3 regions of the Collimonas sp. GW821-FHT02H07 genome follow, and region 1 is predicted to be linked to each of the others. Evidence: predicted binding sites of a transcription regulator. Region 1 holds the regulator's gene; each other region holds the start of a gene.
The links. Region 1 encodes HrcA, which represses chaperone genes, less so after heat shock. Its sites were predicted from a motif close to TTAGCACTCNNNNNNNNNGAGTGCTAA; they were not measured.

Region 1 (2,268 bases):
GGAAATCTTCCAGAACAGCGAAGTGCGGCACCTGAGCGCTGAAGACGTCTACAAGATCTTGCTCAGCGAAAATCTTGATGTCGGCCTGGCAACTGTGTACCGCGTACTGACGCAATTTGAGCAAGCAGGCCTGTTGCAACGCAACCACTTTGAAACCGGCAAGGCCGTGTTCGAACTCAACGAAGGCTCGCACCACGACCATCTGGTCTGCCTGGATTGCGGCCTGGTCGAAGAGTTTTACGACGAAGAAATTGAAAAGCGCCAGAAAATCGTCGCCAAGGAACATGGCTTTGAAATCGCCGACCATGCGCTGGCCCTGTACGGCCATTGCCGCGACTGCCGCAAGAAAAAGGCCTGATCCCTTGTTTGCTGCCGCTCAGCGCGTACGTGTCTTGGCTGCCTTAGGCGCCGGCTTGGCGTTAGCCTTGCGCACTGCCGCCGCATAAGCCAGCCGCGCCCACGGCGTCATGGCGTCGGCCGAATCCATGGCGTCTTCCGGCGCCGACCAGTAGCTCATCTCAATCGCCTTCCCCTTGCTCTCGGTAACGAAAGGCCGGCAACCGGCGGCGGCAAACTGCGGCCGGGTCTGTTCATCGGTCTTGAGAAACAAGGTGCCGTCGGCGACCAGGCCGATCATCACGCTGTCGTGATAGATGCCGTAACCGCCGAACATGCGGCGCGCGCTGATCGCGCCAAACGGCTCCAGCAGCTCGCGGATATAGTCGATGATGGCGTCGTTGCGCGACATGCGGCGGCGCTTGGGGTCAGCTGTGGCTCAGGGCGTTCGACAGCAGCTTGGCGGTGATATTCACGATCGGGATCACCCGTTCATAAGCCATCCGCGTCGGCCCGATCACGCCCAGCGTGCCGACGATCTTGCCGTTGACTTCATACGGCGCCGTCACCACGCTCATCTCATCCATCGGCACCAGCTGCGATTCGCCGCCGATGAAGATCTGCACGCCGGTGGCCTTGCCGGAAATATCGAGCAACTGCATCAGGCCGGTTTTTTGCTCGAACATGTCGAACAGCTTGCGCAAGGAATCCATGTTGGACGACAGGTCGGTCACGCTGAGCAGATTGCGTTCGCCGGAAATCACCACTTCGTCGCTGTTGTCGGTCATGGCATCGCTGCCGGCTTCCACCGCGGCCTGCATCAGCCAGGTCATGTCGTCGCGCAGCTTGCGCAATTCGCCTTGCAGGCGCAGGCGGACGTCGTCCAGGCTGAGGCCGCCGTAATGCTGGTTGATATAGTTGGCTGCCTGCACCAGTTTCGCCGGACTGTAGTCGACATCGGTCAGCAGCAAGCGGTTCTGGACGTCGCCGCTGGGGCTGACGATCACCAGCAGGATGCGTTTTTCCGACAGCCGCAGGAATTCGATCTGCTGGAAAATCGATTCGCGTCGCGGACTCAGCACGACGCCGGCAAAATGCGATAAGGATGACAACACTTGCGCTGCATTGGTGATGATTTTCTGCTGCGAGCTGGGCTGCAGGCTGTTTTGCATTTTCGATTCGAGCGCGGTCTCGTCGATGGCCTCGACCGTCAGCAGGGTATCGACGAACATGCGGTAGCCGCGCGGCGTCGGCACCCGTCCGGCAGAAGTATGGGGACTGGCGACGAAGCCCATTTCCTCGAGGTCGGCCATGATGTTGCGGATGGTCGCCGGCGACAGCTCCAGTCCCGAGATCTTGGACAGGGCGCGCGAGCCGACCGGCTGGCCGTCGGCAATATACCGTTCGACCAGGGCCTTGAGCAGGGTTTGAGCGCGATTATCTAGTTGCATATGGGTCTATTTTAGCGAGCGCTGTGCTTGCATGCCAGCGCCTTATGACTGCACTTATACACTGTTTTAGCCAGCAAATCGCGTTTGTTCGAGCCATGCCTCCAGTTCATCCAGGCTGGTGCAGCTGGCTTGCGGCTGGACGCCGTCCGGCAGCGCGCGCTCAAAGCGATTGATCCACACCGCCTGCAAGCCGGCCTGCTGGGCGCCGACCACGTCCAGCATGGGGTCGTCGCCGACGTACAGGGCTTCCTGCGGCGCTACCTTGAGGGCGGCGCAGGAAGCGTGGAAAATCGCCGGATCGGGCTTGCCGCTGCCGAAGCTGTGGGCCGCGATCGAGGCCTGGAAATGGCCGGCCAGGCCGATTTTCCCAAGATCGGCAAAGCCGTTCGAGACGGTACCCAGCGGCAGGCGGCGCTGCAGCCGGCTCAATACCGGCTGGACGTCGGCAAACGGCGTCACCGCATGGCGCGCTTCGGAAAAC
Region 2 (2,268 bases), on a different contig from region 1:
GCACAACAGGCTCGCGAGTTTCGTCAGGGCGGCGTGCCCGATCTGGTGCTGCTCGACATCTGGATGCCGGACACCGACGGCGTGACGCTGCTCAAGGAATGGCAGCGCGACGGCTTGCTGACCATGCCGGTCATCATGATGTCCGGCCACGCCACCATCGACACCGCGGTAGAAGCGACGCGCATCGGCGCCCTGAATTTCCTGGAAAAACCGATTGCCTTGCAAAAACTGCTGAAAGCGGTCCAGCAGGGCTTGTCGCAAGGACCGAAGACCGCCCGCGCGCCAACCCTCTATCCGCAGCCGGTCGCCGCAACCAGCGAATTGGGCGACGTGGTCGCCGCCGCGGGCGCCTTTAACAACCCCATATCATCCGACAGCGGACACGCCGCAGCCATGCCGTCGGTGGCCGCAGCCTCGGAAAACCTGTTCTCGACATCGTTCGGCCTGCCCTTGCGTGAAGCGCGCGATGCTTTCGAGCGCGCTTATTTCGAATACCATCTGATCCGCGAAAGCGGCAGCATGACCAGAGTGGCCGAAAAAACCGGACTGGAGCGGACCCATCTGTACCGGAAACTGAAGCAACTCGGCGTCGATCCGGGAAAGCTGTCGAAAAAGGGCGGATGACCCTCACAACGCTAGTCAGCGGCAGAACGGCGAGCGCGCGCGAAGCCGCGATCTGGTCTGCACTGCAGCAAGAACTGGCGCGCAATGGCGCCCATCAAGCTACCGCACTGATTCTGGAAGGCCTCGCCGACGGCAAGCTGGCGACCGCCGAGCTGCCGCCTGAACTGGAAATCAAACGCATTGCTCCCGGCTGCTTTTGCTGCATTGGCAATCTGACGCTGCGGGTTACCCTGAACCGGCTGCTGCGCAAAGCCCCGGCGCGGCTGTTCATCAGCATTGCCGACGATACGCATTTGCAGCAGATCCACGATTTCCTGAGCCAGCCGCCCTACGACGCTTACCTCTCCCTGACCCCTGACCTTGTAGCCTGAACCATTGCCAGCCGCAGGAATTGTCCTGCGGCTATGCAGCATTTTCCTGCCGCCGGTACGCAACTTTCCTCGGCTTTCCCCCTCTAAGTTGTTGCGTATGACAATCATAAGAATAATTCCAATAGCAGCACGCTATGTACATTCACTAACAAATCCTATTAGCACTCTGAATTAGAGAGTGCTAATATATTCCCGTCATACGTCTGATCGTTGATCAACCGGCAGCCTGAGCTGGCCGGACAGCAAGGAGAAAGAATGAAGAATCCATCAGTCAGCACCGCATTAATGCCTACCGAGAGCAACGCCCTGGCGCTCGGCTTTTCCGGCACGCTGGGGAATATTGACGCGTATATCTCGGCCGTGAACCGCCTGCCGATGTTGACACATGATGAAGAAATTTCCCTGGCACAACAACTGCGCGACAAAAACGACCTTGGCGCCGCACAAAAGCTGGTGCTTTCACATTTGCGCCTGGTCGTCTCGATCGCCCGCGGCTACCTCGGGTATGGCCTGCCGCACGCCGACCTGATCCAGGAAGGCAATATCGGCCTGATGAAAGCAGTCAAGCGCTTCGACCCGGACCAGGGCGTACGGCTGGTGTCGTATGCCATGCACTGGATCAAGGCGGAAATGCATGAATACATCCTGAAAAACTGGCGCCTGGTGAAAGTAGCCACCACCAAGGCGCAGCGTAAGCTGTTTTTCAATCTGCGCAGCCACAAGGAAGGCCTGGACGCGATGACGCCGTCGCAGGTCGACGCCCTGGCCAAGACCCTCAACGTCAAGCGCGAAGAAGTGATCGAGATGGAAACGCGCCTGACCGGCCGCGATATCGCGCTGGATGCGCCGACCGATGACGACGATGACAAATTTGCACCGATCGCCTATCTGTCGTCGGAATCGCAGGAACCGACCAAGGTGCTGGAAGCCCAGCGCTACGACCGCCTGCAATCGGAAGGCCTCGAATCTGCCCTGGGCAAGCTGGATGAACGCTCACGGCGCATCGTTGAAGCCCGCTGGCTGGCCAACGACGACGGATCCGGCGCCACCTTGCATGAGCTGGCCGACGAATTCGGCGTCTCAGCGGAACGCATACGACAGATTGAAGCGGTTGCCTTGAAGAAAATGAAAGGTTCGCTGGCCGCATTTGCCTGATCATCGATCTTTTCCCTATAAAGCCTCCTGCAGCCTTATGGTCCAGGGGGCTTTGTTTTGCGTCCCGGTGTTATAATGTTGCCTTTACGCAAACACAACCGGGACGCAAAACGCATGA
Region 3 (2,268 bases), on a different contig from region 1:
ATCCTATAACTACTCAAACAATGGATTGTTCATGTTCCAGCAGCCGCAAAACAATGTCGGCATGCAGAACATGCAGCGCTTCGTCGAAGGCCGGCGGCTGGTGCATACCAACTTCACGACCGGCGATCACAACGAGCCGGGCAATGACCGCTATGCGCCGGCTGTCGGGCTGCAGGGGCAACGCTTTAATCAGTCGGCCTGTATCGCCTGTCACGTCAACAACGGCCGCAGCATCGCGCCAGGCGCATTGAACCAGCGGCTGGACAGCATGTCGGTGCGGGTTGCGATGATCGACGCCAGCGGGCAGCAGCTGCCGCATCCGCAGTACGGCACCGCCGTGCAGATGAATGGCGCATCGGCAAGCGGAACTTCGCAGAACTGGGGCAACGGCGTCAGCGTCGGCGGCTTCGAGAGCCGTTCAGTGAAGCTGGCCGACGGCGCGGCAGTCGAGTTGCGCAAGCCGACGCTTGCCTTCGAGGGGCCGGTGCCGGACGCCGTCTCCCTGCGCGCCGCCCAGCCGATGATTGGCACCGGCTTGCTGGAAGCCGTGCCGGAAGCGGACATCCTGGCGCGCGCTCGCGCCACACCGGATGAGGATGGCGTCAAGGGCTTGCCTAACTTCGTCTTCGATCCCGAGACGGGCGCCGTGCGCCTGGGCCGCTTCGGCTGGAAGGCATCCAAGGCGACGCTGCGCCAGCAGGCCGCTTCGGCGCTGCTGCTGGACATGGCCGTGACCTCGCCGGTCTACCCCAACCGCGCCTGCAACACTGACCCTGCCGGCTGCGCGTCCGTCGGCGTGCAAAAGGGCATCTCTGAGTCCGATCTGCAAGCGATCTCCCACTATCTTTCGCTGGTGGGCGTGCCGGCCCAGCGCAGTCTGGCCAGCGGCTTCCCCAAGGGCGTAGCGCCATTGGATGAACACCGTGTCGATCCGGTACAGGTCAGCAGCGGCGCCAAGGTCTTCCAGGGCATACGCTGCACCGCCTGCCACGCAGTGGAGAATGTGCCGGCCATGCCATTCGACGGCCTTCCCACCAGCGCCAATAGCTGCGCGCACTCCTTTCAGAAATAAAAGAGCTTCCTTCGATCCCAATCATGATCATTAAGCAACAAACGAATATCGATAATTGCGAATTATGCAATTCAAGATAAAGGCAAACTGGGATGCGGGCTTGAAAAATGGACAGAGCGTCCCTATACTTAGCACTCGTTAGGAGAGAGTGCTAACAATCTCCCCGAACTCACTAGTCACTGTGCGGCGCATATATATAGCAAAGCAGAACAGTGGTGCTTTGCTGCGATGTTGCTGCAAATACAAATAACCTGTTGAATCTTAAGGAGTCACATATGAATCTTCGTCCTTTGCACGATCGCGTTATCGTCAAGCGTCTCGACCAGGAAACCAAGACCGCATCCGGTATCGTGTTGCCTGAAGCGGCTGCTGAAAAGCCGGATCAAGGTGAAGTGCTGGCCGTCGGTAACGGCAAGATTCTGGAAAACGGCAACGTCCGTGCGCTGGCAGTCAAGGTTGGCGATCGCGTTCTGTTCGGCAAATACTCGGGCCAGGCTGTCAAGATCGACGGCAATGAGCTGCTGGTAATGCGCGAAGAAGACCTGTTTGCCGTAGTCGAAGGCAAGTAATTCCGGTCAGTCCGGGATTCTCTGATTGGCCGGCGCCTGGCGCTTCCGATCAGATCCGTACACGACACAATCGAATTCAACGTATTCAGGAGAATAAAACATGGCAGCAAAACAAGTAATTTTCGGCGATGAAGCACGCGCCAAGATCGTCAACGGCGTCAACATCCTGGCTAACGCAGTCAAGGTCACCCTGGGTCCTAAGGGCCGTAACGTGGTTCTGGAACGCAGCTTCGGCGCCCCTACCGTGACTAAAGACGGTGTTTCGGTCGCTAAAGAAATCGAACTGAAAGACAAGCTGGAAAACATGGGCGCGCAGCTCGTGAAAGAAGTTGCTTCCAAGACTTCCGACAACGCTGGCGACGGCACCACTACCGCTACCGTGCTGGCACAAGCTATCGTTCGCGAAGGCTTCAAGTACGTTGCCGCCGGTTTCAACCCGACAGACCTGAAGCGCGGTATCGACAAAGCTGTTGTCGCCATCGTTGCTGAAATCAAGACGCTGTCGAAGCCGACTACAACCAGCAAGGAAATCGCGCAAGTTGGTTCGATCTCCGCTAACTCCGACACCGACATCGGTGAAATCATTGCCAAGGCAATGGACAAAGTCGGCAAAGAAGGCGTGATCAC

Region 2: the regulator HrcA is predicted to act here: its motif matches at 1,154-1,180, upstream of rpoH (RNA polymerase sigma factor RpoH).
Region 3: the regulator HrcA is predicted to act here: its motif matches at 1,201-1,227, upstream of groES (co-chaperone GroES).

What each region holds. Positions count from the first base shown of each region.
Region 1 is NZ_JBWKVC010000008.1:160,226-162,493, forward strand. It holds gene fur (ferric iron uptake transcriptional regulator) at 1-358, shown strand, start outside; gene AC07V8_RS14440 (TfoX/Sxy family protein) at 377-748, opposite strand; gene hrcA (heat-inducible transcriptional repressor HrcA) at 765-1,787, opposite strand; gene AC07V8_RS14450 (HAD family hydrolase) at 1,854-2,268, opposite strand, start outside.
Region 2 is NZ_JBWKVC010000007.1:227,377-229,644, reverse strand. It holds gene AC07V8_RS13490 (response regulator) at 1-624, shown strand, start outside; gene AC07V8_RS13485 (GTPase) at 621-995, shown strand; gene rpoH (RNA polymerase sigma factor RpoH) at 1,251-2,150, shown strand; gene AC07V8_RS13475 (DUF4166 domain-containing protein) at 2,265-2,268, shown strand, end outside.
Region 3 is NZ_JBWKVC010000004.1:10,177-12,444, reverse strand. It holds partial or broken gene AC07V8_RS08010 (di-heme oxidoredictase family protein) at 1-1,072, shown strand, start outside; gene groES (co-chaperone GroES) at 1,348-1,641, shown strand; gene groL (chaperonin GroEL) at 1,742-2,268, shown strand, end outside.